Regions from separate parts of the Arthrobacter sp. K5 genome, predicted to be linked through region 3. Evidence: riboswitches for the same ligand, from Rfam matches in the RefSeq annotation. Region 3 holds a riboswitch; each other region holds the start of a gene.
What was found. A riboswitch is a leader RNA that binds a small molecule or an ion and turns the genes downstream of it on or off. The one in region 3 is predicted to bind S-adenosylmethionine.
Positions count from the first base shown of each region.

Region 1: it holds a riboswitch for S-adenosylmethionine, as region 3 does, so the genes downstream of both, ABRP34_RS12265 (DUF1737 domain-containing protein) here and ABRP34_RS05895 (aminotransferase class V-fold PLP-dependent enzyme) in region 3, are expected to answer to the same signal.
Region 2: it holds a riboswitch for S-adenosylmethionine, as region 3 does, so the genes downstream of both, ABRP34_RS21400 (homoserine O-acetyltransferase) here and ABRP34_RS05895 (aminotransferase class V-fold PLP-dependent enzyme) in region 3, are expected to answer to the same signal.

Region 1 is NZ_CP159279.1:2,702,537-2,712,772, forward strand. It holds gene ABRP34_RS12250 (cysteine synthase family protein) at 1-49, opposite strand, end outside; gene ABRP34_RS12255 (aromatic amino acid ammonia-lyase) at 46-1,737, opposite strand; gene ABRP34_RS12260 (NtaA/DmoA family FMN-dependent monooxygenase) at 1,742-3,070, opposite strand; SAM riboswitch class IV at 3,301-3,415, shown strand; gene ABRP34_RS12265 (DUF1737 domain-containing protein) at 3,429-3,737, shown strand; gene ABRP34_RS12270 (rhodanese-like domain-containing protein) at 3,734-4,144, shown strand; gene ABRP34_RS12275 (O-succinylhomoserine sulfhydrylase) at 4,146-5,354, shown strand; gene ABRP34_RS12280 (YegP family protein) at 5,698-6,072, shown strand; gene ABRP34_RS12285 (DUF1905 domain-containing protein) at 6,107-6,379, opposite strand; gene ABRP34_RS12290 (AMP-binding protein) at 6,485-9,046, shown strand; gene ABRP34_RS12295 (aspartate/glutamate racemase family protein) at 9,063-9,716, opposite strand; gene ABRP34_RS12300 (glutamate--cysteine ligase) at 9,988-10,236, opposite strand, start outside.
Region 2 is NZ_CP159279.1:4,710,486-4,720,721, forward strand. It holds gene ABRP34_RS21380 (DeoR/GlpR family DNA-binding transcription regulator) at 1-653, shown strand, start outside; gene ABRP34_RS21385 (histidine phosphatase family protein) at 650-1,330, opposite strand; gene ABRP34_RS21390 (CPBP family intramembrane glutamic endopeptidase) at 1,450-2,229, shown strand; gene ABRP34_RS21395 (VOC family protein) at 2,359-2,997, opposite strand; SAM riboswitch class IV at 3,228-3,343, shown strand; gene ABRP34_RS21400 (homoserine O-acetyltransferase) at 3,356-4,528, shown strand; gene ABRP34_RS21405 (MFS transporter) at 4,744-6,126, shown strand; gene ABRP34_RS21410 (alcohol dehydrogenase catalytic domain-containing protein) at 6,229-7,365, shown strand; gene ABRP34_RS21415 (LysR family transcriptional regulator) at 7,423-8,355, opposite strand; gene mmsB (3-hydroxyisobutyrate dehydrogenase) at 8,468-9,370, shown strand; gene ABRP34_RS21425 (CoA-acylating methylmalonate-semialdehyde dehydrogenase) at 9,433-10,236, shown strand, end outside.
Region 3 is NZ_CP159279.1:1,311,887-1,322,122, reverse strand. It holds gene ABRP34_RS05920 (MFS transporter) at 1-21, shown strand, start outside; gene ABRP34_RS05915 (CrcB family protein) at 65-430, opposite strand; gene ABRP34_RS05910 (CrcB family protein) at 427-918, opposite strand; gene ABRP34_RS05905 (metal-dependent transcriptional regulator) at 925-1,638, opposite strand; gene ABRP34_RS05900 (class I SAM-dependent methyltransferase) at 1,649-2,428, opposite strand; gene ABRP34_RS05895 (aminotransferase class V-fold PLP-dependent enzyme) at 2,512-3,918, opposite strand; SAM riboswitch class IV at 3,953-4,066, opposite strand; gene hisN (histidinol-phosphatase) at 4,245-5,057, opposite strand; gene ABRP34_RS05885 (ribosome small subunit-dependent GTPase A) at 5,124-6,239, opposite strand; gene aroA (3-phosphoshikimate 1-carboxyvinyltransferase) at 6,223-7,644, opposite strand; gene ABRP34_RS05875 (DoxX family protein) at 7,651-8,220, opposite strand; gene ABRP34_RS05870 (sigma-70 family RNA polymerase sigma factor) at 8,641-9,369, shown strand; gene rsrA (mycothiol system anti-sigma-R factor) at 9,366-9,626, shown strand; gene ABRP34_RS05860 (PadR family transcriptional regulator) at 9,926-10,236, opposite strand, start outside.

The DNA.
Region 1 (10,236 bases), 1.4 Mb from region 3:
CCTGCCCCACATGCCTTGCCTGGCGGCCGCTTCCTGTCACGGTGGTCATGATTCTCCTCCCCCATCATCCGGATATATTTCGTTCGGGCCACGGTCGTTCGGCCCGCCCACGTCCGGTCTCCGCAATTCGGGCAGTTCTGCCAACAGCTCCTCCAGCGCAGCACGGGTGCTGTCAACCAGCACCGCCGCCGGCAGCTGCCCGGCCAACAGCTCCGACAGCCGCGCCACGACGGCGCCGGTGCCTGCTCCAAGCTGCCGGATCTCCGCTTCCCGCAGATCCGTGCCCTGCGCCTCCGCCAACAGGTAGGAGGCCGTCAACGCCTCAATGGTCAGGAGCTTGGCCGCAGCCTCCACCGAGCGCTCCAGCTGCTGGAGGGCCAGCGGGGCCAGGGTGGAATGATCCTCCACGTCCGCGGACAGGGTGGGGGCACCGAGGGTGGCAGGCGCCGCCAGGAACTTCAGCTCTGCCAGCAGGCCGGCAGCCGAGTACCAGAGCAGTCCCGGCAGGTCTTCGGACGCGAGTGGAGTGCCGGCCCGGGCCGCCTCGAGGTTGAGCTGCCGGATCAGGCGCTGCGGCGGATAGAGCTTGGCCACCCGCCGCTCGCTGCTGATTCCGACATGCGCCAGTCCCAGTCGCAGGGCCTCGAACGCCAAGGCGAGCTGCATGGGCTGGAAGTTTCCGCCGGACACCATCCGGCCGGAGGCGACATCCGTCAGTGGGTTGTCGCCCCTGCCGTTGAGCTCCACCTCGAGCGCGTCGGCCAGGGCCGTGACCTGCGCCCGGAACGCACCGTGCGTTTGCGGCGCGGCGCGGAAGGACAGCGCGTCCTGGACCGATACCTGCCGCCGCGGGTCCTCCAGCCAGCCGCCGCGAACCAGCCGCCGGACGTTGGCCGCCGAGATGCGCTGGCCGTCCACTGACTTGGCCGACTGCACGGCCGGCGAGAACGGGCTGAGGTTCCCGCCGCCGTCGTACCTGGCAGTGGCCTCGAGGGACAGCGCCAGCGCGGTGTCCGCCAGATCGGCGAGCCGCCGGATGCGGCGGAGCTCCAGCGCGCCGGCGCCGATCGAATAGGAGTTGGCGCTGACCAGCGCCAGGGCCTCGCCCGGCGCCAGCACCAGCGGTTCCAGCCCGGCGGCGGTGAGCGCTTCCGCACCGTCCTGCAGGCCGCCGTCGGGAGCAAGCGCCTGTCCCTCACCGATGGCGACGGCGGCAACCGCCGCCAACTGGGTGAGGTCCGACGAGCCGACGGACCCGTCGCGCGGGACGGCGGGCACCACGCCCCTGTTGAGCAGCCCGGCATAGAAGCGGGCAGTCTCCGGACGCACCCCCGAGCCGCCCCGGGTGAACCCGATGAGCCTTGCCAGGATGAGGGCGCGGACTTCGTCCCGGTCCAGCAGTTCGCCGACGCCGCTGTGGTGGTAGCGCACCACCTGCAGCTGGAAGTCGAGGATGGATTCCTGCTCCACGGGAGTGTCCCGGCCGGAACCCAGCAGGGTGTTCAGGCCGTAGACGCGGTGGCCGGAGTCGATGGCGGCCTGCACCACCTCGCGGGACAGGCCCACAAGCTCGAGGGCTTCGGCACTGAGGACCACCTCCACCGCGGGATCGGCGGCTGCCGCGGCCATGTCATCGGCACGGATGTGGGCTGTGCCGATCAGGAACGTGCCGTGCCGGACGCCCGGCAACGGTCCGTCGTATCCCCCGGCTCCTGCCCTTGCACCAGCCCCTGCCATGGCGCTAGAAGTCCAGCAGGTTCCGGCGGAAGCCGCCGTCGCCGTAGCTCGTCCGCAGCAGTCCCCGCCTCCGGAGCACCGGCGCCAGCCTGTCCAGCACGCCATGAATGGTGGCCGGATCCACGAAGCCGGAGAAGAGGAAGCCGTCGCCGCCCACCGCAGCCCCGGTTTCCTCGAGGTAGTCGGCGATTTCCTCTGCGGTGCCGATGATGCTGTCGCCCGCGCCGCCGCTGCGTGCCTGCAGGATCTGCCGCAGGGTGGAACCCGGCGGTGCGGCCTTGGAGAAATGCTCCAGCGTGCCCTGGTTGCTGTTGGTGCTGAGCTCGGGGAGGGGCGCGTCGAGGTCGAACTGCTTGAAGTCGATGACGGACAGGTAGGAGATCGAGTTGAGCTGGCTGTCGATGTCCCGCTGCGTGAGTTCCCGGCGGGCAGCCCGCAGCTCCTCCGCCTCGGCCCTGGAACCGGTCACTGTGGGCTTCAGGACGAACAGCACCTTAACGTCGTCGGGGTTCCGGCCGGCCCCGGCGGCCTCGGCGCGGATGGAGTCCCGGTAGGCCTTCATGCCGTCCACGCCGCGGGCCAGGGCAATGGCAACATCCGCGTTCGCGCCGGCGAAGGCCTTGCCCCGCGGGGATGCCCCGGCCTGCACCAGCACCGGTTCCTCCGGCAGCGGTGCCGTGTTCAGAGGTCCCCGGACCTTGAAGAACTCCCCGTCGTGGTGGATCGGCCGGACCTTGGTGTGGTCGGCGAAGATGCCTGCCCGGGCGTCCTCCAGGATGGCGTCGGGTTCCCAGCTGCGCCAGAGCTTGCGCACGACGTCCACGAACTCTTCGGCCTTCTCGTAGCGGAGGTCGTGCTCGATCTGCTGGTCCAGCCCATAGTTCTGCGCGGCAAGGTCGCTGCCAGAGGTCACCACGTTCCAGCCCAGCTGCCCGTGGGAGAAGTGCTGCAGCGTGGCCAGCAGCCGGGCCGCGGTGAACGGCGGATAGAAGGAGGCGCTGATGGTGGGCACGATGCCGAGGTGCTCCGTGGCGGAGAGCAGATACGGCACCAGGGCCAGAGGATCGTGCTTGGGCGCAAAGGATGCCTGCGCCAGCGAAACCTCCGCGCTGCCGCCGTAGGTGTCGGGGACGGTGAGCGAGTCCTCGATGATGAACAGGTCCAGCCCGGCCCGCTCGAACTCCCGGACCGCGTGCTGGTAGGGGGCGGGCTTCTTCCAGTCATAGCCGATTCCGTAGCCGGGCGTCCCCCAGCCCTGAACCCCGAAGCCGTGGCCCACAAACCATCCAAAGTGCAGCATGGGAGTCACTGTATTCGCGGTCGAATCATTCACTGTGGCCTGGTTTCATCCGGCGTTACGGCGGTTCATCTCCCGTCATTATCCTCCCGGCCACCGGCTTTGTAACCGCAGCGCGGGGACTGCCGTCCCCACCCGCTCCCTTCCCTCGCAAGCTCGGCCAGGGAACCCGGCGGGCGTGGGCCCACCGCATTGTTTTTGATGCGTTACGGAACATGACGACGGCGGCGGTGCGCACCGCCGTCGTCAGTGTTACGTTTTTGGGGAGTAATGAGTACCGGCATGAAGCCCTGACTGGCCGGTCGGCAACCCTCCTTCCACGGCGGGGTGCCTCAGGTGAATACTCGGCATATCGACCACTTCGAGCTGCAAGCGTGAGAAAAGGAGATCCGTCGTGTCAGACGCCCCCGCCGTTGCAACGCTGCCGTCCCAGCAGGATAAACCTGAGGAAAAGCTGTCCTACCGCCTGATCACGGGCCCGGACGACCGTGCGTTCTGTGAGCGCATCTCGGCTGCCCTGGCCGAGGGATACGTGCTGCACGGCAGCCCGGCCGCCACCTTCAACGGCACCAGCGTGATTGTGGCGCAGGCCCTTGTCCTGCCCGCCGCCATCGCCACCGCAGATGCCGCCGTCGCCACCGCCGTGGACCGGCTGGACTCCGACGACGACCTCAGCGCCGAAGCCTACGAGGGCCACGCATGAGCTACGCCGGAGACCTCACCCCGCAGGACGCGTGGGCCAAGCTCGAGGAGGGCGCCGTCCTGGTGGATGTGCGCACCGAGGGCGAATGGGCGCACATCGGCATCCCGGACACCAAGGCCACGGAGAATGATCCTCTGTTCATCCAGTGGACGTTTCCCGGCGGCATTCCCAACCCCGACTTCGTCGAGCAGCTGAAGCAGCAGGCGCCTGAGGACAACCGCGTGGAGCTGGTGTTCCTGTGCCGCTCCGGCCAGCGCTCCATCGCCGCAGCCATCGCCGCCACACAGGCCGGTTTCACGGCCTACAACGTCCTCGAAGGCTTCGAGGGCGAACCCGACCGCTATGGTGAGCGGACCGTGAACGGCTGGAAGAACCGCGGCCTGCCGACGAACCTGGGAAAGAACTAAATTGACCTTTAATCACGACGCCGCCGGCTGGAGCCCCGATACCCAGGCCGTCCGCGGCGGGCTTGACCGCACCAATTTCCAAGAGACCACCGAGCCCGTCTTCCTGAATTCGGGGTTTGTCTACGAGTCCGCCGCCGCCGCCGAACGGGCCTTCACCGGCGAGGACGAACGCTTCGTGTACTCGCGCTACGGCAACCCGTCCGTGGCCACCTTCCAGGAACGTCTCCGGCTGCTGGAAGGCACAGAGGCGTGCTTTGCGACGGCGTCCGGCATGTCCGCTGTGTTCACCGCCCTGGGCGCCCTGCTCGGGGCCGGGGACCGCGTGGTCGCCAGCCGTTCCCTGTTTGGCTCCTGCTTCGTGATCCTCAACGAGATCCTCCCGCGCTGGGGCGTGGAGACCGTCTTCGTGGACGGTCCGGACCTCGAGCAGTGGCGTGCTGCCCTCTCGGTGCCCACCACGGCCGTCTTCTTCGAATCCCCGTCCAATCCCATGCAGGAAATCGTGGACATCGCCGCGGTCAGCGAACTCGCCCACGCCGCGGGCGCCAAGGTGGTGGCGGACAACGTCTTCGCCACGCCGCTCCTGCAGCGCTGCGGAGACCTCGGCGCGGACGTGATCGTCTACTCCGGCACCAAGCACATCGACGGCCAGGGCCGGGTGATGGGTGGCGCCATCCTGGGCACCAAGGAATTCATCGACGGTCCGGTCAAGCAGCTCATGCGGCACACCGGCCCGGCACTCTCCGCGTTCAACGCCTGGGTACTCACCAAGGGCCTGGAGACCATGGCGCTCCGCGTGAACCACTCCTCCGCCACGGCGCTGCGCCTGGCCGAATGGCTGGAGGCGCAGCCCGCCGTCAACTGGGTGAAGTACCCGCTGCTCAAGTCGCACCCGCAGTTCGAGCTGGCGGCCAAGCAGATGAAGGCCGGCGGCACCGTCCTCACGCTGGAGCTTGCGACGACGGCAGGCCAGTCGGGCAAGGAAGCCGCCTTCGCGCTTTTGGACGCCCTGAAGATCATCGACATCTCCAACAACCTTGGCGACGCCAAGTCGCTGATCACCCATCCCGCCACCACGACGCACCGGGCCATGGGGCCGGATGGACGCGCCGCGATCGGACTGAGCGATGGAGTGGTGCGGCTGTCCGTGGGCCTGGAAGACGCCGATGATCTCATCGCGGACCTGGAGCAGGCACTCAAGCAGATCTGACCCTCCAGGGTCCTGGCTTGCCGGATTTCGCCCTTCGGGATCCGGCTGTTTCTTACTTCCGATGGCGGGCCGTGAACGTGCGTTGCGCGGCACGTCCCTTCGTTTCGGGCGTCCTTGAGAACGGGGCTGCGCCACGGTTTAGTGGGTGGACAGGCAGGGTTTACCCAGGGTTTACACGGATGGTCTTGTGAGGTTCCGTGCGCACTGGGCAGACTCTAATAACACCGATGAACCGATCAAACCCCTGTCGGTTCAGCACCCCACCCAAGGAAAGACGCAGCGATGCGTTCGGGGCCGCGGCCGCGAAGACGCTGCGGCAGCCTCCCTGACCGGAAGGACCGCCATGGCCGGAGTTTTTGAAGTTTTTGTTGATGCAGAGTCCCAGTTCCGGTTCCGGCTGAAGTCTCCCGATGGGACTGTGCTGGCGATCTCCGCGCCGTTCGAGGACAAGCGCGCGGCCGCGGCCGGGATCGCGGACGTGCGCGAATGCGCCGGGACGGGGCTCATCACGGACCTTTCCCCGGCGGCAGCACAGGTGACGGCCAACGCCGCGGAGCAGGGATGCACTGTACCGCAGGTGCCTGCCCAGTCGCCGCTGTCGGCACGGGCCGAGCACCGCAGGCAGGGTTTCGGCAAGAAGCGCACGCCGTCCGATGCCACCGGAACGCCCTTGCGCCGGCAGGCGGCAGCGCCGGCCCGGTGGACCGGGGCTGCCTGACCGGCCGTCGCCATCTGGCGCCTTGGGGCCCTGCCTAGGGGCTGTTGACGACCAACCGGACCCCGACGTCGTCCCCTGCGGTTATGTGGGCAGCTATCCGCACCGCCCTCTTGACCGGCAGCAGGTAGGAGCCGCTGCCGGTGTCGGGAAAGATCGAGGTCTGCCACTGGTGGCCGGCGATGTCTGCCGTCACCTTCACCGAGCCAAACCCTCCGCGGAAGCCCGCGGACTCCTCGCGGATCTGGTCCGCAATATCCACGGGCAACGTAATGAAGTGCCAGCCGGATTCGCCCGGATACAACCACATTGGGGCCCTGAACTGGTAAGACTCGCTCACGGAGCGAGTATCGCACGCCGTAACAGGCCGCGGAACGGTTTTACTTAGGTAAGGCTTAACTAATATCCTCTTCCGGTGACCACGCAGCTTGATTTCGCGCGGGTGCCCTTCGCCGCCGATCTCGCGGGCCACGGGGACAGGCCCGCCATTCTTACCGACAGTTTCACCCTCAGCTACCGGGAACTCGCCGACAGGGTTGATGCACTCGCGCTCCGGCTAGGCACGCAGCGGCGCCTGGTGGCACTGGCGGCGGCGAATGACGTCGACTCCCTGGTGGCCTACCTCGCTGCCCTGGTTGGCGGCCACCCGCTGATCCTGCTTCCGGAGGACAAGCCGGCGGCGCTCGAGTCCCTGGTGGCCGCGTACGACCCCGACGTCGTGCTGCGTTCCGCCAACGGACAGACGCTGCTCGAGGAACGCAGGGCGGGCAGCCGGCACGAACTCCATCCGGATCTTGCGCTTCTGCTCAGCACCTCCGGCTCCACCGGGTCGCCGAAGCTGGTGCGCCTGTCCGCCACCAACCTGCAGGCCAATGCCGAGTCGATTGCCGAGTACCTGAACATCGGCCCGGCAGACCGCGCCGCAACCACCCTGCCGATGTCCTACTGCTACGGGCTGTCCGTGATCAACAGCCACCTGCTCCGGGGTGCGGGCCTGGTGCTGACCGACCTGTCCGTTGTTGATCCGTGCTTCTGGGAGCTTTTCCGCACCGGCGGGGCAACGTCGTTTGCCGCGGTGCCCTACACCTTCGAACTGCTGGAACGCGTGGGCTTTGCCGGGATGGACCTGCCTGGCCTGCGGTATGTCACCCAGGCCGGCGGCCGGCTCGCCCCCGAACGCGTGCAGGGCTACGCCGAACTCGGCCGCCGAAAGGGCTGGGAACTGTTCGTCATGTACGGCCAGACAGAGGCCACCGCGCGGATGGCCTACCTGCCGCCCGGGCTGGCCGCCGAGCACCCCGGTGCCATCGGCATCCCGGTGCCGGGCGGCGCCTTCCGCATCGAGCCCGTGCCCGGCCTCGAGCACGGCGAACTCGTCTACACCGGGCCCAATGTCATGCTCGGCTATGCGGAGACGCCGGAGGATCTCGGCGCCGGCCGCACAGTCCACGAACTCCGCACCGGGGATCTGGCCAGGCAGCACCCGTCCGGCGTCTACGAAGTGGTGGGGCGGCGCAGCCGGTTCGTCAAGATCGTGGGGCTCCGGGTTGACCTCGGCCAGGTGGAGCGCATCCTGGCCGACCTCGGCGTTGAAGCGGCGAGCGCGGGCACGGACCAGGGCCTCGTCGTCGCGGTCGAGGGCAGCCACGACACCCAGCTGCTGGCCAAGGTCCTCGCGCAGGGCATCGGGCTGCCCCGTGCGGCCCTGGAGCTGCACGCCGTCGAGCATCTCCCCCGCCTGGGCACCGGCAAAGTGGACTACCAGGCGGTCCTGGCGCTGTCAGAACCTGCGCTTTCGGAACCTGCGCCCTCAAAACCCGGTCCGGACCCGTCTGCCGGCCCCGACGACGTGCGGCGGGTCTTCCGCGACACGCTGGAGCGCGCGGACATCGGCGACGGCGACACGTTCGTTTCGCTCGGCGGCGACTCGCTGTCCTACGTGGCGACGTCCGTCCGCCTGGAGCAGCTGCTGGGGCACCTTCCGCCCGACTGGCATGTGACGCCGGTCCGCGACCTGGAGCAGCACGCGGGGACAAAGCCTGCCGGGAAGATGCGTCCGTTCTTTGCCCCGCTCGAAACCAGCATCGTGCTCAGGGCCGTGGCCATCGTGCTCATCGTCAGCACGCACGTGGGGCTGATGAAATGGCCCGGGATGGCGCACGTCCTCATGGCGGTGGCCGGGTACAACTTCGCCCGGTTCCAGCTCAGCGGGGACCGGCTTCCGCGGTTCAGGCGCCAACTCACCAGCCTGGCTCGGGTGGCGGTGCCCAGCATGGCCTTCATCGGGGTCGCCTACCTGATCACCGACCGGTACACCCTGGCCAACGTCCTGCTCCTGAACTCCGTGGTCGGTCCTGAAGCCGTGACTACGCAGTGGCATTTCTGGTTCATCGAGGTGCTGGTCTACATCCTCCTGGGCATGTCGGCCCTGCTGGCCATCCCCTGGGTGGACCGGGCGGAGCGGCGGTTCCCGCTGCTCTTGCCGCTTGCCGTCACCGGCCTCGCACTGCTCTCGCGCTATGACATCGTTGATCCCGGCATCCCCCACCCGTCGCCAACACTGTGGCTGTTTGCCCTGGGGTGGGCCATTGCCCGGACCCGGACGTGGGTGCAGCGGTGCGCGGTATCGGTCCTCGCGATGCTCACGGTTCCCGGATGCTTCTTCGGGGACACCCACCGCGAGCTGACGCTTGTTGCCGGAATCCTGCTGCTCACGTGGCTGCCCACCATTCCCGTGCCCAAGGGGCTGCAGCGGCTGGCGGTCCTGCTGGCCAGCGCTTCCCTCTACGCGTACCTCGTGCACTGGCTGGTCTACCCGCTGCTGGATGCAACCAGCCCGGCATTGGCGGTGGCAGCGTCCCTGGCGGCCGGTGTGGCCTACTGGGCGCTGTGTACGCGTGTCATGGGGGTGTTGAGCCGGAGTGGCTGGGCCAACCTCCGCCGCCGGTTCAGGCGGTCCAAGGCGCACACCTCCTGAACCAGACGGCCTGGGCTTAGACGGCCTGGAGGTCGCGGGATGCCACGGCGGAGACAAGCATGGAGCCCGCAGCCGTGACAGGGTCAATAACGGGAATTCCCAGCCTGCGCCGCAGGACGTCCGCCATGCCGATGCTCGTCAGTCCGGTAGTCGCCTCGAGGATGACATCCGCTCCGGCGTCCACCAGCATGTGGGCGGCGGCGAGAGTGTCGAAGATGCCAGTTGGCATGAGGAAGCCGTCCGGCGTTTCCACACTCTCGGGGCCATCGATCAGGAGCATACGCTCGCCGAGGGCATCGGAAATGGGCCCCGGCACGGAGTGCTTGAGGCCAAGGACGCCCACCCGGCCGCCGAAGGCGAAGGCGGCCGCAGCCGCTGCGGAGCCGGCACCGATCACGGGGATGTCCAGCAGGGCACGTGCCTCCGGCAGACCGGGGTCGGCGGCGCAGCTGATGACCAGCGCGTCGACGTCCGGAGCCATCTCCAGCGCGAGTTCCACCACCTTGGGTACGGCGCGCTGCAGCGAGTCAGCGTCGTGGACGCCGGAGGGCTGGTCCTGGATGCAGCGCGTTGTGACATCGAAGCCGAAGGTCTCGCGGAGCAGCCTTCCGTGTGAGTTGAGCAGGCGCCGGTCGGTAGTGGTCAAAGCCCTGATGATTCCTACGCGCATGGTGCGTTCCTTCCCCCGTGCGGTTCTTGTGATGCCACACTAGCCAGCCGAGGTTTCACGCGGTTTGCCGGAAAATGACCATCGGAAACATGCCCGCCTCACCAGCGCACCACCCGGGGCGCGAACGCACACTTAAGCCCCGCCGGCCGCGGCCACCCCGCGCGAACTGGCAGGTGATGCCTTCAAACGCGCGCTGTGAGGGCGTTAGCTGCCAGTTCGCGCGCCAGGAATGAGGCTTAAGTGTTCGTTCGGGCTGCGGGAACCGCGCGGGTCAGAGCTGCCGGACGCGCAGTAGCTCCGGGGCGACGTCGGTATTCGGGCCGACGTACCCCTCGGCTCCCTTGTGGGTGGCCCGCACGGCGTGTGCGACGACGGCACCCAGGCCGCCGTCGTCGGGATCTGCTTTGTCCAGCACCACCTGCCGGACGCCGCGCTGCTCTGCGGCGCCAGTACCGCGCGCGAGGATCTCCTCGATGCCCCGCCGGGCCAGGTCCAGCTCGCCGTTCTCGGCAAGCACCGG
Region 2 (10,236 bases), 1.5 Mb from region 3:
GGCGGCTGCTGACGCGGACCCGCGGCGGCGCCACCACCGGCGCCCTGGCCTACGACCTTCCCGGCAGGTACAACCGGGACGACCACGCCGTGGCCAAGCAGGAGATTGCCCTGGCCGCCTCGGCGCTCATTGCCCCGGGCATGGTGATCGGGCTCTGCGGCGGCACCACGAGCACCGCCCTGGCGCAGATCCTGGCCACCCGCGAGGACCTCAATTCGCCGTCGAACCAGCCCACCCTCACGGTGGTCACCAACGCGATCAACATCGCCTCGCAGCTTGCCGTCCGGCCCAACCTCAAGGTGATGGTGACAGGCGGCATCCTCAACACCCGGTCCTATGAGCTCGTGGGCCCGTACACGGACATCATCATGCAGAAGGTAGTGCTGGACATCGCCTTCATCGGGGTCAACGGTGTCGACGCCGAGGTGGGGCCCACCAACACCGGCGAGGCCGAGGCAACGGTCAATGCGCTGCTGGCCAGCCGTGCCAGCGTCTCCTACGTGATCGCAGATTCCTCGAAGGTGGGCCGCCGGGCGTTCGCCACCATGGACGGCTACGACTTCACCCGGCTCATCACCGATGCCGGCATTTCTGCGGCGGACAAGGCCGCGTTCGAGGCCCGCGGCACCGAAGTGATCGTGGCCGGCGCCTAAAAGATTACCGGCGGTGCGTCCAGCACCGTCTCGTCCACCCTCCGGTCCACCCACTGGGTGAAGGGCGTGTCGAGTTCGTACTTGCCCAGACTGTTGCGCACCAGCATGCGGACTTCGGCGTTTTCGGGGTTGTTCAGCGACTCGAAATACTCCACCGACCAGTGGAACCAGCGCATGCAGAACAGGCGCATGGTCAGCCCGTGCGTGACCAGCAGGGCGTTGGGGGAGTAGTCCGGCTTGGACCAGTGCCGGTACAGGGTTTCCATGAACGAGGAGATCCGGTCGTAGACGTCGGAGCCGGACTCGCCCTCCCGGAAGCGGTAGAAGAAGTGGCCGTAGGCGTTGCGGAGTTCCTTTTGGTCCTCGATGTCGCCGGAAATCTGGAAGTTGGCCCAGTCCTGCTCCCGCAGCCGCGGCTCCTCGATCACCCGCTCGGTCAGGGCTCCCAGGTTGAGCGCCTCGAGGGTCTGGTAGGCGCGCAGGTACGGAGACACGTAGACGCTCACCTGCCGTCCGTCCAGCTCCCGGCGGATGCGCTCCCCGGCGGCCTTCGCCTGCTCCAGTCCGAGCTCCGTCAGTGGAATCCGGTAGTCGGGCACCCTGTTGTAGATGGAGGTGTCCGCGTTGGCCGCCGACTGGCCGTGCCGGATCATGATGACTTTCCCGGGAGCGCTCATGGTTTCCCAGCATAGGGTCAGCCCGCAGCCGGACAGGAACCGACTGGCCAGCAGGAAGCGAATGGCAGGAGCCAACAGGCTGACAGGAAAGTACCAGCAGGTACAGGCAAGATAGGAACATGTTGGTTCCCTCCCGCCGCCGGCTGCGGTTCGAAGTCTGGATTGTCCTGGGGTTGTCGCTGGGGCAGTCCGCCGTCTATTCCGTGGTGCAGCTGCTGGACAAGATGACCCGGGCACCGCTGGCGCAGGGGACGTCCACGCTGAATAGGTCACAAAGCACCCGGGAGTACTTCGACCTGACGTACCAGCTGCTGGACATCATCTTCGCCCTGGTGCCGGTCCTGCTGGTGATCTACTTTATGACAGACCAGCGCCAGGCGAAGGCCGGGTCCGGGCACGACGCCGGCTCCGCCTTCCGGAAGCTGGGATTCAACTTTGCCCGGCCCGGAAAGGACCTGGTGCAGGGGCTCGGGCTGGCCGCCCTGATCGGCATCCCGTCGCTGGGCCTCTACGCCGCCGGACGTGCCCTGGGAATTACGACGGCGATCATCCCCAGCGGCCTGGACGCATATTGGTGGACAGTGCCCGTGCTGATCCTGTCCGCCATGCGCCACGCGATCGTGGAGGAAGTCATTGTGGTGGGCTATCTCCTGGACCGGTTCGCCAAGTTCGGCTGGTCCATGCCCCTGGCGATCTTTGTCTCCTCGATGCTTCGCGGCAGCTACCACCTGTACCAGGGGTTCGGGCCCTTCATCGGAAACGCGGTCATGGGCGTCGTTTTCGCCTGGGTCTACACCAAAACCCGCCGGGTGATGCCGCTCGTCATCGCGCACGCGCTGCTGGACATCGTGGCGTTCGTCGGCTTCAGTCTGTTCGGCAAGGCGGCCGGGCTGGGTTAGTGGTCCTGGGCTGGCGGTCCCACGTCATCGGTCCTGCGCTGGCAGCCGTTAAAAATGATTCGGCCGCCATCGGCGGGTGGCGTCGTTGGCACCTGCTGATGGCGGCCGAAGTTAAGGGCAGAAAATGCGTCAGATGGTGACGGCGCCTGCCGCGGTTTCGAACGTGACGGAGAGGATTCCCGGAGTGCCGTGCGGGGCCACCCAGTTCACTGCGACATCCTCAAGCGGCCGTTCGACGGGCTCGCCGAGCCACTCGGTCACGCGCTCGGCAGAGCCCGCAATCGTGAGGCTGGACATCTTCACATTGCTGTCGTAGGCGTTGGACGGGTGCAGTCCCGGATCGCCTTCCCACTTCAGCATGTACGGAACCTGCGGGTCCGCGATCAGGCCCAGGATGCCAATCTGCTTCCAGACCAACTCCCGGCCGTCGGGGAACTTGCGGTTGCCGTTGACGGCGGAGCGGCCCAGACGCTCCTCGAAGGGGGCAAGGTCGTCAACTTCGACGCACCAGCCCATCCAGCCGCCGCCCGCTGCGGACCGGGCCCGGACGGCCTGGCCGAACGGTGCCTTGTCCGACGCCGGGTGGTCCAGGACCTCAACAACCTCGAGATACTTGTGGCCTGCCAGGGGGATGATCATGTTCCGGGTTCCAAACCGGGGGTGCACTCCGCCCTTTACGGCTTCGACGCCGAGGGCAGAGGAGATACGTTCGGTGGTGGCCGCGAGGCCATCGTGTTCACAGGCGTAAGAGACGTGATCCATGCGCATGCCCTCATCTTGGCACTTTGTGACGGGGCTCTCAGCTTAGGGTTGCCTAACCTGGAGAAAAGTCCATACTTTGTCGAAGTTCGTCACAAAGCTGTGCGCGTAACAGAGCCATTCGTGCACTGATCGCAGGTCATGAGTGCCGGCGAAAAAGGCCCCGGAAAAGGCCCGGGAGTCACACAGCCGTCACATTCTTCGCGCAGATGTCCGCGTGTTTCGTAAACTGGGCAACAGGTCATGAGTGCCAGCGACAGCCCCGGCTTGCTGGCCGGCAACCCTCCTTCCGCGGTGGGGTGCCCCGGGTGAAGACCTGGCCTGCCGGACAGCTGTCGGCGGGCAAGCGCGAAGAAGAGGTTTACCTATGACGATTTCTGTCAGCAGCACCGACCTTCCGGCCGCCGGGGCTCCGCACCGGACGGGTCTGGACGGCACCGCTCCCGGCGGCGCAAACCAGGACGGCACAGTCCGGTACGTCAACATTGGCGGCTTGGAGCTCGAGGCCGGAGGCTTCCTGCCGGACGTCACACTGGCCTACGAATCCTGGGGAACCCTCAACGAGGACGGCTCCAACGCCATCCTCGTTCAGCATGCCCTCACCGGCAGCACGCACGTGACGCGGGGTGCCGGTGACGAGGAGGGCTGGTGGGAACAGTTCGCCGGGCCCGGCGCGCCGGCGGACACTAACAGGTTCTTTGTCATTTCCATCAATATCCTGGGCGGCTGTTACGGGTCCACGGGACCGTCGTCGGCCGCTCCGGACGGCAAACCCTGGGGTTCGCGCTTTCCGCTGGTGACGCTCAGGGACTCCACCCTCGCCGAGGCCAGGCTCGCCGACCGGCTCGGCATCAGCAGCTGGCACGCGGTGGTGGGCGGTTCCATGGGTGGGGCCCGCGCCCTCGAATGGGCAGTGACTTTCCCGGAGCGGGTGCGCCGCTGCGGTGTCATCTCCGTCGGTGCCAGGAGCACGGCTGAACAGATCGCCTTCGCCCAGGCGCAGACTCTTGCTATCCGGCAGGACCGCCACTTCAACGGCGGCGACTACTACGGCGGGCCGGAACCCGTGGAGGGCCTGGCGCTCGCACGGCGGATTGCGCACATTACCTACCGGTCTGCCTACGAACTCGATTTCCGGTTCGGCAGGAACGCCCAGGCCGCCGAAGAGCCGCTGCAGGCCGACGCCCTGGCGGACCGTGGCCGGTACCAGGTGGAGAGCTACCTCGACCATCAGGGCAGCAAGCTGGTCCGGCGCTTCGACGCCAACAGCTACATCGCCCTGACGGAAGCGCTCATGAGCCATGACGTCGCCCGGGGGAGAGGGACGCTCAAGGAAGCCCTGGCGCGGGCCTCCGCGGACTTCTTCGTTGCCGCCGTGGAGACGGACCGGCTGTACTTTCCCGCCCAGTCGCTGGAACTCGCCGAGGCCCTGCCCGGGGACGTGGATGTCCACATGATCGATTCGCCCATCGGCCACGACGGCTTCCTCACGGAGATCGGCCAGCTGAACGCCCAGCTCAGGGCACACCTCCTGAACTGACTCCAGGGCCGGTCCGCGGCGCCGGAGCCGACCGTATCGTGGCAATGCCGATGCCGCATATGTGCATTTATGCAGATGTGCCCTGCACTATTTGGCGTTGAGCTTGCGTCATCGGCAGACCATACTCGTTGAATCCGGCGTTCGTGGTGCGCATCACACCAGTTCGCCATCGACTGGTCCCCGTGGCGTCGAGGAAGACGCCGAAGGAGTTCGCAATGAGTACGGAAAGCTCCGCCGCAAGGCGTGCAGAGGAAACCGATATCAAGGCCACAGGCCTCAAGAAAGTTGTCACGGCGTCCATGGCCGGCACCGTCGTGGAGTGGTATGAGTTCTTCCTCTACGCGTCGGCTGCCACCCTGGTCTTCGGCAAGACCTTCTTCCCCAACGCCGGCACCGAGCTGGACGGCATCATCGCCGCCTTCCTCACGTACGCGGTCGGCTTCATTGCCCGCCCGATCGGCGGCATCGTCTTCGGGCACTTCGGCGACAAGTTCGGCCGCAAGCAGCTGCTGCAGCTGAGCATCATCCTGGTCGGTGTCTCCACCTTCCTCATGGGCTGCCTCCCGACGTTCCAGCAGATCGGCTACTGGGCGCCCGCGCTCCTGGTCTTCCTGCGGTTCGCCCAAGGCTTCGCGGTCGGCGGCGAATGGGGCGGCGCGGTCCTCCTCGTGGCAGAGCACAGCCCCAGCAAGTCCCGCGGATTCTGGGCCAGCTGGCCGCAGTCCGCCGTGCCCATGGGCAACCTGCTCGCTACGGCCGTGCTGTTCATCCTGTCCTCCACCCTGACCCAGGAAGCCTTCCTCGGCTGGGGCTGGCGCGTCGCGTTCTGGCTCTCCGCGGTGATCGTCCTCATCGGCTACTACATCCGCACCAAGGTCAACGACGCCCCGATCTTCCTCGAAGCCCGCAAAGAGGTCGAGGCGGGGCACAAGGGCTACGGCGTGGCCGAGGTCTTCAGGCGCTACCCGCGCGGCGTTTTCACAGCCATGGGCCTGCGCTTTGCCGAGAACATCCTTTACTACCTCGTGGTGACCTTCTCCATCACTTACCTGAAGACGGTTGTCCAGGCCGACACGACGCGGATCCTGCTGCTGCTGTTGCTGGCCCATGCCGTGCACTTCGCCGCCGTTCCGCTGGTGGGCAAGATGTCGGACCGCTTCGGCCGCAAGCCCGTATACATGGCCGGGGCAATCCTCGGTGCCACCTGGGGCTTCTTCGCCTTCCCGATGATGGACACCAAGAACGACGTCATCATCCTGGCGTCCATCATGATCGGCCTGCTGTTCCACGCACTGATGTACGCCGGCCAGCCGGCGATCATGGCGGAAATGTTCCCCACCCGGATGCGCTACTCCGGCGTCTCGCTCGGCTACCAGGTGACCTCCATCGTGGCCGGTTCGCTGGCCCCGATCATCGCCGCGTCGCTCCTGAGCACCTACAAGTCCTCCGTCCCGGTGGCCATCTACCTGCTGATTGCCTGCGCCATCACCGCTGTCGCGGTGTTCTTCCTGAAGGAAACCCGCGGCATCTCGCTCCACGACGTGGACGCGGCCGACGCCCAGGGCACTGCCGACCTGCTCGCAGCCGGCAAGAAGTAGGCCCGGCTTTAGCCTCGACCCTGACGAGCATCCAGCAGCTGCCCGGACCCGCCACCCGTGCGGGGCCGGGCAGTTGCCCGTTCACCGAGACCAAGGATTTCCATGAAAGCAGCAGTCCTCTACTCCGCCGTCCCCAGCACCGGTAGTGCATCGCAGAAGCCCAGCTACGCGGACGCCCGGCCCCTGGTGGTGCAGGAGCTGGCCCGGCCCGAGCCGCGCGCCGGCGAGCTGGGTGTTGCCATCACCTACTCCAGCCTGTGCCACTCGGACCTTTCCGTGGTGGACGGTTCGCGGGTCCGGCCCCTGCCCATGGCGCTGGGCCACGAGGCCGTGGGGCGGGTCGTGTCTGTCGGCGGCGGCGTCTCCGACGTGTCCGTGGGGGACCACGTGGTGCTGGTCTTCGTGCCGAGCTGCGGGGACTGCCGTGCCTGCCGGTCCGGCCGTCCCGCGCTCTGCCACCAGGCGGCCGAGGTCAACGGCTCCGGCGACCTGCTCCACGGCGAGGCGCTGCTGCGGACGCCGGCAGGGGAGCGCATCAACCATCACCTGGGCGTCTCGGCTTTCGCCGATTACGCCGTAGTGGCCCGGGAGTCCGTGGTGGTAATTGACGACGACGTCCCGGACACCGTTGCGGCGATGTTCGGTTGCGCCGTACTCACCGGCATGGGCGCTGTGCTCAACACCGCCGCCGTCACGGCCGGCCAGTCGGTGGCCGTCTTCGGGCTGGGGGCAGTGGGCCTTTCCGCCGTCATGGCCGCCTCCCTCGCGGAGGCCGGCAGCGTGATCGCCATCGATCCCAATTCCGGCAAGCACCAGCTCGCCCTCGACTGCGGCGCCACCGCCGTGGGGACGCCCGAGGACGCGGCCGGACTCATCGCGGAAGCCGCCGGGGACGGGGTCGACGTCGCTGTCGAAGCGGTTGGCTCGGCCGGCGTGATCGCCGCGTGCCTCGGGCACGTGACCCGGGGCGGCGCCGTCGTCTCGGTCGGTCTGCCCCATCCCTCAGCAGAGCTGACAGTGCCGGCGCTGCAGTTCGCCGGGGCCGGCAAACGCCTGCTTGGTTCGTACATGGGCGATGCCGTTCCCGGGCGGGACATCCCGCTCTACCTCGGCTACTGGCGGGAGGGCCGGCTGCCGGTGGAACTGCTGCACACCGACACCAGGCCGCTCACCGAGATCAACGAGGGACTGGATGCGCTGGCGTCCGGGCAAGTGGTGCGGCGGCTGTTCACGGCCTGACGGGGGCACGGCCTGACGGGGGCACGGCCTGACGGGGGTACGGCGGGCAGGCGCGCGTCAGCCCGCCAGCAGGCCCGCCCGGGCCTTGACCTCCTCCTTGAGTGACGAGATGACGGCCTGCACCGCAGCCGAGCGGAGGGACTCCGGCCGCGCCACCGCCCAGATGGGCAGCTGGCGCTCGAAGTCGCCGGCGAGGACGGGAACGAAATCCGGCTGCCCGGCCACCATGAAGTTCGGCAGCAGCCCGATGCCTGCGCCCTGCCGCACCGCCTCAACCTGGGCGAAGACACTCGTGGCCTGGAAGCTCGAGGTAGGCATCGGCAGCTGCGAGGACCAGCGGTGCCCCAACTCGGCCACCTGGAGCGCAGACTCAACGTAAGAGACAAAGCCGTGCTGCCCGACGTCGTCGAGCGTTCCCGGCAGTCCATGCTCCGCGGCGTAGCCGGGGCTGGCGTAGAGGCGCAGGTAGTAATTGCTCAGGAAGATTGTTTGGGCGTTGCTGACATCCGTCCGGCCAACCACGATTTCCAGGTCCACGCCGGACCTGTTCTGACTGACCTTCCGCGTGGCGCTCAGCATCTCGATGTTCAGCTGCGGGTTCTGCTGCTGCAACCGGACCAGCGCCGGCGTAACGAACACGGCTCCCACACCGTCCGTCGTCGCCACCCGCACCAGCCCGGACAGGGCGCTCTGGTCCTGGCTGATCAGGCCGGAAAGTGATCCAAGAGTGTTCTCGATGGCTTCCGCCGCCTCCACGGCGGCGGCACCGAGCTGGGTCAGCTCCCAGCCCTGCGGGCTGCGTTCAAGAGTGCGCCCGCCAAGCTGCTTGTCCAGGGCGAGGATCCGGCGGGAGATGGTGGTGTGGGTGGTGCCCAGGGTTTCCGCCACCGCGTTGAACCTGCCCAGACGCGCAACTGTCAGCAGGATCAGCAGGTCGTCCGGGCTCGGAAGCCGCCTCAGGTCCACGGCAAGCCTTTCATCTGTGTGCATCAGTGCACATACCGTCTGTAATTTTTCCCCTTGATTGCACTCTAGCAGGGTGTGATTGTGGACACAGAGCTTCCGGCCCGAGCGGCCGGATCCGAAGCAAAGGAGCTTACGAATGGCAGTAATCGGCTGGATTGGCCTCGGAAACATGGGCGGCAACATGTCCGCGAACCTGGCCAAGGCGGGGCACGATGTCCGCGGTTTTGACCTCAATCCCGCAGCGCTGGCCGCCGCAGAGGAGGCCGGCGTCAAGCCGGTCGGCAGCATTGCCGAGGCCGTCGACGGCGCTGACGTTGTGTTCACCATGCTGCCCAAGGGCGAGCACGCCCGTGCGGTCTACCTCGGTGAAGACGGCGTCCTCGCGCATGCCGACACCCGCACGCTGCTGGTGGATTCCTCCACCATCGACATCGCGTCCGCCCAGGAACTGCACGACGCCGCTGCTGCCGCCGGCTTCCGCTTTGTGGACGCCCCGGTCTCGGGCGGCATGAGCGGTGCCAAGGCGGGGACGCTGACCTTCATGGTGGGCGGCGAGGCGGGCGCCGTTGCGGACGCCACCGGCTACATCGGCCCGATGGCAGCGAACATCATCCCCACCGGCGGCGCCACCACCGGGCAGGCAGCCAAAATCTGCAACAACCTGATGCTCTTCATCAACCTCGCCTCCACCGCCGAGGGTGCGGTCCTGGCTGACCGGCTGGGCCTGGACAAGCAGGTCTTCTGGGACATCGCGTCCGTCTCCTCGGGCGACTCCTGGGCGCTGCGGACCTGGTACCCGGTGCCCGGCGTCGTCCCCACCGCGGCCTCGAACAACGACTTTGCGCCCACCTTCACCACCGAACTGGCGAACAAGGACATCGGCCTGGCCATCAGCGCCGCCGAGGACACCGGCACGCCGCTCGAGATCGGAAAGCACGTCCAGCAGCTGTTCCAGCAGCTCATTGACGCCGGTGAGGCGGGCAAGGACTGCTCGATGATCATCAAGCTCGCCGACGGCTCGCTGGGCTCCGCGAAGTAGCCCTCACGGCCAGACACTTTTCCCAGTCCCACCTGCCAGCAACGCACGAAGAGAGACTTCCCTTGGAAACCATTCCGCATTTCATCAACGGCAGCCGCGTCAGCGACGCCGAACGTTTCGGTCCCGTCTTCAACCCCGCCACCGGGGAACAGGAGAAGCAGGTGGCGCTCGCCTCGGCGTCGCGGACTGAAGAGGCGATCGCCTCCGCCCGCGCCGCGCTCCCGGCGTGGCGGGCAACCAGCCTGGCCAAGCGCACCAACATCTTCTTCCGGGTCCGCGAAATCCTGAACCAGCGCAAGCCCGAGCTAGCGGCCATTCTCACCAGTGAGCACGGGAAGGTCCTCTCCGACGCCGAAGGGGAAATCTCCCGCGGCCTGGAGAACATCGAGTTCGCCACGGGCCTGTCCCACATGCTCAAGGGTGAGCGCTCGGAGCAGGTCTCCAGCGGCATCGACGTCCACTCAGTGCGCCAGCCGGTGGGCGTGGTGGCCTGCATTACCCCGTTCAATTTCCCGGCCATGGTGCCGCTGTGGATGATCGGCAGCGCCCTGGCCTGCGGCAACACCGTGCTGCTGAAGCCCAGCGAGAAGGATCCCTCGGCCGCCATCTTCATCGCCGAGGCCTTTGCCGAAGCGGGGCTGCCCGCCGGCGTGCTGAACGTGGTCCAGGGGGACAAGGAAGCCGTCGACGTCCTGCTCGAGCACCCCGAGGTGAAAGCGGTGAGTTTCGTGGGCTCCACGCCCATCGCGCAGTCCATCTACAAGCGGGCAGCCGACCACGGCAAGCGCGTCCAGGCTTTGGGCGGGGCGAAGAACCACATGGTGGTGCTGCCCGACGCCGACCTGGACATGGCGGCCGACGCCGCG
Region 3 (10,236 bases):
GTACCGGCTAGCCCCAGTTGATCCGGCTAGCCGCCGCCAATCCGGCTAGCGCCCGTTGATCCGGCTAGCCGCCGCTAATGGCAAGCCCTGCCGCGGCGGCAGCCAGCCCCAGCAGCAGGTTGGCGAGGATGTTGGCGGCGGCGGCGAGGTAGCGCCGTTCGCTGGCCAGCCGCACCGTCGCAGTGGTCCAGGAGCTGAATGTGGTCAGACCGCCGGCGAACCCGGCGGCCAGGGCGGCGTGCCATTCGGGGCCGAACACCGAAGTGACGCTCACCGACAGCCCGATCACGAACGAGCCGGCCACGTTGACCAGCAGGGTAGCCCAAGGCCAGTGCCGCCGCGGCGACGGGAACCCGGCCAGCCAGCCGTCCACGGCGAACCTGGCGAGGGCGCCGGCGATGCCGAAGAGGCCCACGAGGAGTGCCGTCACGGTCCGGTCCCGTCGGTACCGCCGAAGGGCCCGGTGCCGCCGAAGCCACGGGAAGCGCCCAGCACCCTGCCGGTCCGCCAACCGGCGGCGGCCGCCGCCAGCCCCAGCAGGACGGACAGCCCCAGATAGAGAAGTCCCACCCCGGGGAGTCCGGATCGGGTCAGTTGGTCCGTGGAAAAGACGACGGCGGAAAAGGTGGTGAAAGAGCCCAGCACGCCCGGCCCGATGGCCGCACGGAGCCAGAACGCGGTCTGCGGCCGCGCGATCCAGATGGTGGTGAGGGCCGCCAGCACGAAGCTGCCAACGATGTTGATGCCCAGAGTGGCCCACGGTATTTCTCCCGGCTGGTCCGGGAACAGCAGTCCCAGCATGTACCGGAGCTCCGTGCCGAGCAGCCCGCCGGCTGCCACCGCCGTCCAGACCCGCCAACCGTAGCCGGAGTCCGTCTTGTGGGCGGTGCCAGTGCCGCCGGCCAGGGGAGCCCGCACCTGCGACTACAGGCCGGCCATGCGGCAGCCGGGATGCGCGGAGTCGCTGTGGATCCACAGCGCGGAGGCCACTTCGTCGGCGAGGTCAACGTCGCGGCTGGTCCCGGGGGAACCGATGCGGACCACGAGCGCACCGCCGAAGGGCTTGCGGCCGCGCACCTCGACGTCGGCGTCGAGGCTGATCTTTTCGGCGGCGAGATAGCGCAGCAGCTCCGGGTTCTCGTCGCTGATCCGGGTGATCCTGCCGGTGTGGCCGTCGTCGAGTTCGATCATCCGGTGGGCCGACGGCATCCGGACGGTTCCGTCAGCCGCGGGGATGGGATCGCCGTGCGGGTCCCGTGACGGGTTGCCCAGCCGGGCTGCCAGCCTCTCTATGAACGTGTCCGAGACCGCGTGTTCCAGCTGTTCGGCCTCGTCGTGGACTTCGTCCCAGCTGTATCCCAGGTCCTTCACCAGGTACGTCTCGATGAGCCGGTGCCGCCGGACCATGGAGAGGGCCAGCCGGACCCCTTGGGGCGTGAGCGTAATGGCGCTGTACGGCTTGTGGAGGACCAGGCCCTGGTCCTTGAGCTTGCGCACCATCTCGGAGACCGAGGAATTGGCCACGCCGAGGCGCTGCGCAAGCTGGGTGGAGGTGATGGGCTTGTCCTGCCACTCCGTGAAGGAATAGATGACCTTAACGTAGTCCTCGATCGAGGAGGAGGGCGTACTGGTCTTCACAGTTTCAAGCCTACCTGCTGCCACCACGGCCCTCCGCCCTGACAGCCCGCCAGGTCTGGGTGAGGTAAGGGAGCTGCAGCAGTTCACCCTCGGCATGGCCCAGGTGCTCGTGCAGGTACCAGTTCAGGTTGCCGGCCACCTTGGCGCGGGTGGCGTCGTTGGCCGCGAGGTAATAGCTGCGGGACTTGGCCAGTTCGAGGATGTCGTCCGGAGTAACAGCGTCTTCCCACCGCGTTAAATGGCTCTCCAGGGACGTGAATTCCGGGCCGATTTTGGGGCGGAAGTCGGGCTTGTGGACGTCGCCGGCGTGCATGATGCGGGACAGCCGGTGCACCCAGGGCACTGACGTGTCCAGCTGGTTCCAGATCAGGCCCAGCACCCCGTGGGGCCTGAGGATCCGGGAGATCTCGGTGCTGGCGCGCAGCGGGTCGCACCAGTGCCACGCCTGGGCAACGCTGACGACGTCGAACGAGCCCTCAGGCAGGCCGGTCTCCTCCGCGGTTCCCACCAGGGCTTGAACCCCGGGGTAGGTGCGGCCGAGCTGCTCCAGCATATCCACGGAAGGGTCCACGGCACTGACACTCAGCCCGCGTTCCACCAGCAATGCCGTGAATTTACCGGTTCCGGCGCCGATGTCGGCGGCAGCGCTGGCCCCGGCTGGGATGAGCCAGTCCGCGGAATCGCCTGGGTAGCCGGGACGGACGCGGTGGTAGTGCTCGCCACCGTCCTGGAAGCTCTGCCCGAGCTCCAGCCGCCGCCCGTGATGAAGTTTGGGACCGCCCCGTGCCACGCACAGTCTCCTTAGCCCGACGTCGAAAATTACCTATCGAATTTACCGTACGGGGACCGCCGCCGTAGCAGGCGGGGTGGAGATCAGTCCTGCGTGCAGGGTGCGGCGCCGGCGGTGCCGGGGGTGTTGGGTGCCCACTCGGGGTAGGTGCGGGTGTCGTTCGCCGGAACCCAGCGCCCGGCGTCCACCACGTAGTCCCAGCCGAGGCCGGAGCGGCGGAGCTCCTCGATGCCGGCGAGCAGCCGCTGGACGTCCTCGAGCCGTGATCCCACGCCGAAGCTGGCGCGCAGGGAACCGGACGGCAGGCCGAGGCGCTTCAGCAGCGGGTGCGCGCAGAAGCGGCCGTCGCGCAGGCCCACGCCGTGTTCGGCCGACAGGTAGGCGGCCACCAGGCCGGCGTCGTAACCCTCCACGGAGAAGTTGACCACTCCAATGGCATCGTCCGGGTCGCTGTCCTCGAAGATCTGGTGGACGGTGACGCCGTCGATCTTGCGCAGCCCCTCGACGAGGAAGGACCGGATGGCGGCCTCATGGGCGTGCCAGTGCTGCGGATCAAGGGCAGCGATCACCTGGGTTGCCCGGGCCAGGGTGGCAGCGCCGAGCACGTTGGGTGAGCCGCCCTCGTGGCGCGCGGGGCCGGTGGCCCAGCTGACGCCGTCGAGCCTGGCCTCGCTCACGGCGCCGCCTCCGGCGAGGTGCGGGGTGCCGGCGTCGAGCCAGTCGGGGCGGCCGATCAGGACGCCGGCCCCGAAAGGGGCGTAGAGCTTGTGGCCGGAGAAGGCGAGGTAATCGACGTCGTCCGCGGCGATGTTGATTCGGCGGTGCGGCGCCAGCTGGGCGGCGTCCACCACTATCCGGGCGCCGTATTCATGGGCCAGTGCAGCAAGGCGCCGGATGGGAAGGATTTCGCCGGTGACGTTGGAGGCGCCGGTCACGGCAAGGAGGCTGACATCGCCGTGCGAAAGTTCGGTGCGCAGGCTGCTGATGGTGGCTTCCAGCGTTTCCGAGGCCACGACGCTGCGGTGCGGCACGCCCTGCCACGGCAGCAGGTTGGCGTGGTGCTCGATGTCCAGGTACAGCACTTCACCGGTGTGGTGGTGCTCCTTCACCGGCAGGCAACCGGCCAGAAGGTTGAGGGAGTCGGTGGTGTTCCGGGTGAAGATGACGGCGTCATCGGCGCGGCCGCCCACGAACTCCCGCACGATGCTCCGCGAGTTCTCGTACACGGACGTGCTGATCTGCGAGGCATAGCCGGCACCGCGGTGCACGCTGGCGTAGTACGGCAGGATCTCGTTGAGGTACGCAGAAACCACAGAGAGTGCAGGCGCGGAGGCGCCGTAATCGAGGTTGGCGTAGCGGACGTGGCCGCCCTGGATCAGCGGAGCCTGGATTTCTGCGCCGGTAACGGCGGCCAGGGGACGTCCGGCGGCGGCAAATCGGCCGTCCAGCACGTCGGCGTCGGTGGTGGAAGAGATGATTGCAGTCGTCATGGGACCTCACTGAGAAAGGACCCCGTGTGACGGGGATCCGCGCTTGCCGGGTCCGTTCCGGATCGGCCTGGTCGTCACCCGGGGCACCCCACCGCGAATGGAGGGTTGCCGGCCAGCTAACCGGGGTTTAGCGCTGGCACTCGTGACCTGTTACGAGACTAGGACATCCGGGCGGGCGATGAAAAAGCCGGACAGGAATGTTAAGCGGATTATTACGCAGCCCGGATATCGGGCTTACGGCCGAATATACGACGGCGGGCGCCACCAAAAGGGGGCGCCCGTCGTCGTAATGTTCAGCGCTGAGGCGCCGGGGGAGGAGACAGGAACTAGAGCAAATCGTCCAGCTGCGGGTTCAGGCGCTTCAGTACTTCGGAGTGCAGGATCGAGTTGGTCGCCAGAGCGTTGCCGCCGAACGGGCCGTCGGTGCCTTCGAGCGAGGTGAAACGCCCGCCTGCCTCCGTCACGATCGGCACCAGTGCCGCCATGTCATAAAGGTTCAGCTCCGGTTCGCAGGCGATGTCCACCGCGCCTTCTGCCACCATGCAGTAGGACCAGAAATCGCCGAAGGCGCGGGTGCGCCACACGTCCTCGGTGAGCTGGAGGAACTCATCGAGGTTGCCGCGGTCCTTCCAGCCCCCGAGGCTGGAGTAGGACAATGAGGCATCAGCGAGGCTGGACACGTTGGATACCTTGAGCCTCGTGGCGGCGGCGAGGGAACGGCCCGAGTAGGCGCCGGCGCCCTTGGCCGCCCACCAGCGCTTGCCCAGCGCAGGCGCGCTGACCACGCCCACCACGGGTTCGCCCTCGTCGACGAGGGCGATCAGGGTGGCCCAGACCGGCACCCCGCGGACAAAGTTCTTGGTGCCGTCGATGGGGTCGATGATCCAGCGGCGGGAACCGTGGCCGGAACTTCCGAACTCCTCACCGAGCACGGCGTCGCGGGGACGGGAGCGGGACAGCTGGCCGCGGATGGACTCCTCGGCGGCCTTGTCCGCATCGGTGACCGGCGTCAGATCCGGCTTCGTCTCGATCTGGAGGTCCAGCGCCTTGAACCGGCTCATGGTCTGGTCGTCCACGGAATCGGCCAGCACATGGGCCAGACGCAGGTCATCGTTGTAGGTTGAAGCGGGTTGGGTCATGGTTCCAAACTACCCTCAAAGGCCCGGCGGGGCGGGGAGGCGGGGGCCGGGCTGCGCCGGGGAAGGCTAGCCGACGCTGCCGAGTTCCTTGGTTTCCTGGGCCTCCATGCGCGGGTCGGTGCCCAGCAGGCGGCGCAGGGACGCCAGCCTGGCTGCTCCGGTGGGCCCGGCATGGCCTGCCGCGACCCACGCATCCACGCCGCAGTTGACGGCGGTGGCGTCGTGCTTGCAGCCGCGTTCGCAGGCCTCAGTGCCCGGCTCAAGGTCGGGGAAGGAGTGCAGGATGCGGTCCGGGTCGACGTGGGCCAGCCCGAACGAGCGGATGCCCGGCGTGTCGATGATCCAGCTCCCGGCCGGGGCGTCAGCGAGCTTGAGCGCGAGGGCCGACGACGACGTGTGCCGTCCGCGGCCCGTCACGGCGTTGACGCCGCCGGTGGCACGTTCGGCCCCCGTCAGCGCATTGACCATGGTGGATTTTCCGACGCCGGAATGGCCCAGCATCACGGTCACCTTGCCGTCCAGATGGGCGCGGAGTTCGGACACCGCGGCAACGTCGAGCCGGGCGGAGAGGCCGTCGTCGGACCGGGCGTCGATTCCGGATGCTTCCGAGTCAGCCGTGCGGCTGATGATGACCGGAAAGTCGAGGTGGCGGTAGTTGTCGAGCAATTCGGTGGGATCTTTGACGTCCGCCTTGGTGACCAGCAGCAGTGGTTCGATCCCGGCGTCGTAGGCTGCCACCAGCGCCCGGTCGATGAAGCCGGTGCGGGGTTCCGGATTTGCGGCAGCAACCACCACCACCAGCTGGTCCGCGTTGGCAACAACAGCGCGTTCCACCGGGTCGGTGTCATCGGCGCTGCGGCGCAGCAGGGTCTTGCGGTCCTGGATTTTCACGAGGCGGGCGAGGGTGTCCGGGTCGCCGGAGACGTCGCCCACGAGGGACACGAAGTCGCCGGCCACCACGGGGGAGCGGCGCAGCTCCCGGGCGCGGGCGGCGATGACCGTCCGCTCGTGCCCGGAGTCCTCGCCTACGACTGCTGTGTAACGGCCCCGGTCAACGGTGATGATCCGCCCCGTGACGGCGTCCTCATGGCTGGGGCGGTCCTTCGTCCGGGGGCGGGAACCTTTTTTGTTCGGCCGGATCCGGACGTCGGATTCATCCCAGGAATCAGTGCTGCGGGCCACCGGCGGTCCCCGCAATGTTGGCCCTTGCAGTGTCAGGCGCTGCCGTGTCGGTGACAGCACTGCTCCGCTGGCCGAGCATGTCCGCCCACAGCTGGGGGAAGTCCGGCATGGTCTTGGATGTCGTGGCGATGTCCTGCACTTCGACACCCCTGACCGCCAGGCCGAGAATGGCCCCGGCGGTGGCCATCCGGTGGTCGGCGTAGCTGTGCACGACGCCGCCGTGCAGTTCCGATGGCCGGATGATGAGGCCATCGGCGGTTTCCTCGGCATCGCCGCCGAGGCGGTTGATCTCCGTGACAAGCGCGGCGAGCCGGTCCGTCTCGTGTCCCCGCAGATGGGCGATGCCGCTCAGCCGCGAAGGGCCGGAGGCCAGCGCGCACAGTGCCGCGACGGTGGGTGCCAGCTCACTGGTTTCGGCGAAATCAGCGCCTTTGATTTCACTGCCGCCGGTCACCGTCAGGGTGCCGTCCTGCAGGGTCACCGCAGCACCCAGGTCTTTGAGGATGATGCGCCACATGTCACCGACCTGCGTGGTGTGTTCGGGCCAGTCCGGAATCCGCACTGTGCCGCCTGTTGCGAGGGCAGCGGCTAGGAACGGGCCGGCGTTGGACAGGTCCTGTTCGATGCGCTGGTCGAACGCACGGATCGGGCCGGGGCTGACAATCCAGTGGTTGGGCGTGGAGTCGTCCACCACCACGCCCGCCCCGCGCAGCACGGCAACAGTCATGTTGATGTGGTCCAGGCTCGGCACGGTGCTGCCGGAATGTTCCAGATGCAGTCCTTCCGTGAACCGCGCTCCCACCAGCAGCAGGGCGGAGACAAACTGGGAGGACGCGCTGGCGTCGATGACGAGGTGCCCGCCGCGGACCTGCCCCGTGCCTTCAACGCGGAACGGCAGCGAAGCCGGCATTCCGCCGTCCTCTCCGCTGACAGTTACGCCGAGCCCTGCAAGCGCCTCAATGATAGTCCCCATCGGACGCTCCCGGGCGTGCGGATCGCCGTCGAAAACGGTTGCGCCGCGGCGCAGTGCCGCCATCGGCGGAACAAACCTCATCACCGTTCCGGCAAGGCCGCAGTCGATGGCGACGTCGTCACCGCTGGAGTTGCCCGGAACCGGCGTCACCTCCAGGTCCGGGCCGAAGGCGCCATCGCCCGGCACCTCCCGGATGTCCGCGCCCAGCTGGCGCAGGGCTGCGATCATCAGGGCTGAGTCACGGGAATGCAGCGGTGCCCGGAGCCGGGACGGCCCGTCGGCCAGCGCGGCGAGCACGAGGTACCTGTTGGTCAGCGACTTTGAGCCCGGCACGCGGACCGTCGCGTCAACCGGCTGCTCCGCAAACGGTGCAGGCCAGTGCGGAGCAGCGCCGGAGGCTTCAGCGGACGCGCCCATGGGTGATGCCGTCATTCTTGCTTATGCCCCCACCGCGTGGTCAACAGCCTTGCGGACTGCCCTGTCGGCCCTGCGGACGGCCTTGTCGGCAGTGTGCAGCTTCTTGCCGGTGGTCTTGCGCGCATCCGCGGCGAAGTGGGTCGCGGTCTTCCGTGCGTCGGCGGCGAGGTGCTCTGCGCGCCAGGCCAGGCCGGGCTTGCCGGCTGTGTCCACAGAGGCGAGCAGCACACCGCCGGTGAGAGTGATGTTCTTGAGCAGCTGGTTGCGGCGGGCTTCCCGGCCCTCCTTGCTGCTGATGTCGGCGCTGCGCCATTCAACGAAGGCGTTCAGTGCCGAGATGACGGCCAGCACCGAGGCCGCCAGCCGCGCAGACTTGCCGAGCGCGAAGAGGACGCCGGCACCCACCTGCGTTCCGCCGATGATGCGTGCCAGAACCTTTTCGTCCGTCTGGAACGGCAGGGCCTCAGAGGCACGGCGCAGGAGGGGCGACAGCTGCTGCGCGGTGTCGTCCGCATTCCTAAGCTTGTCCGTTCCGGCGAGGATGAAACTTGAGGCCAGCATCGGCCGGGCAAAAAAGCGGACAACGGACATGAATTTCCTCCTGGATGGCCGAGCCGCGGTGGCCGCGGCGGAGTCGGTTCTAGTCTTGCACTTTTGCGGAATATTTGCCCACCGCACGCCGTTGTGCTCTTCAGACCGGAAGCAGCCTGTGGACGGTGTCCTGTGCGGTTTCCGGCACGTAGCGGCGGCTGGGGCATGGCCGGAACCGTCAAGAGCGCGGACCGTACCTCGAACGCGGGCCTTACTAGGCGGAGTGGAGATGGAGCATTGACTTTGGTGAAGGAAGCTGTGGGGGTGCGAAGTCCCGCCAGGATGGGGCCGTTTGTGGTGCCTGAAACCGACGCGCTTGAGGCAGGGCGTGCCTTCCCGGGCGACGGCTTCCCCGGCACGGACTACGGTGCGCCACGCCGTCAGGGGCGGCCGGCGCCGGTCAAAGTAGACTTGAAGGCAATGAGCACCGTGGATCCGGCCTTACAGGCCACACAGGAGGATGCCGCCAACGGCATCCCGGATAATGGCACGTCACGCGCCGCTGATGCGGCAGAGGATATCGACGTGGGCTCGGAGGACGCGGAAGCGCGCCGGGCCCGGTTTGAGCGCGACGCCATGCAATACGTGGACCAGCTGTATTCAGCGGCCATGCGCATGGCGCGGAACCCGGCCGATGCCGAGGACCTCGTGCAGGAGGCCTATACCAAGGCGTTCTCGGCGTTCCATCAGTACAAGCCGGGTACCAACCTGAAGGCCTGGCTGTACAGGATCCTGACGAACACTTACATCAACCTGTACCGGAAGCGGCAGCGGGAACCCCTGCAGTCCAATTCGGACACCATCGAGGACTGGCAGCTTGCCCGTGCCGAGTCCCACACCTCCAGCGGCCTGCGGTCCGCGGAGGCCGAGGCTTTGGACCACCTGCCGGATTCGGACGTCAAGCGGGCGCTGCAGGCCATCCCGGAGGAGTTCCGGCTGGCCGTGTACTTCGCCGACGTCGAGGGCTTCGCGTACAAGGAAATTTCGGACATCATGAACACCCCCATCGGCACTGTGATGTCCCGGCTCCACCGGGGACGGAAGATGCTGCGGGACATGCTGGCGGACTACGCCGCCGACCGGGGATTCAGGGCTGCTGCAGACGCCACGGCGGCAACGGAAAGCAACAAACAGGAGAACGGGAAATGAGCGACTGCCAGGGATTGGGCGATTGCGATGACACAAGGATGCAGCGCATCTACGAGTATCTGGACGGAGCTTTGACCCGCAGCGACCTTGCGGAGATCAAGCACCACCTTGACGAGTGCCCGGAATGCGCGCAGCAGTACGATCTTGAGTGCGTCATCCGGAAAGTGGTGAAGCGCTCCTGTACCGAGGCGGCGCCGGAAAACCTTAAGAACGCGATTCTGGACCGGATCCACGCCATCCGGCCGGTGGAGGCCTGACGGCATTCCTGACGTAAACGCGATGCCCCCGCTACCTTGCTGGTAGCGGGGGCATCGCGTTTAAGCTTCGGTTCAAGCCGTGGCTTAGGTGTTGGGGCGCTTCCCGTGGTTCGCGCCGCCACGCTTACGGTCACGACGCTTACGTGCACGCTTGCTCATAGCTGGCCTCCTTAATTTCGTTACCCAAAAGAGTTGCCCTCCAGTCTCCCATATCAGGGGACAGGCCGCGAACCGGGGGCAGTTTGGGGGGCAGGGAGACGCGGCGGGCACGGCAGGGCCTTGCAGCGGTGTGTCCTGCCCTACAGCGAGTTGCGGATCGAGACCCGGGCCTGGTCCAGGACAGTCCGCACCGTTTCCAGGGCCACCGGCGTCATGGGCCGGGCGCTGGTCTGCAGGCGCAGCTCGGTGCGCATGTCATCGCGGAACGCCTGAAGGAGCATCTCGGCCTCCATGAGCATGCGCTGCCCCTCGGAAGTGTAGCGGCCCTGGCCGGCCAGGTCCGCCGATCTGGCGGCTGTGCGTGCCGCTTCCGCTGTGGCCGCCAGGTCCGCGCGCAGTCCGCGCATGTTGCTGCGGATATCGGCGCGGAGGTCATCGGCCAGCCGGCGGA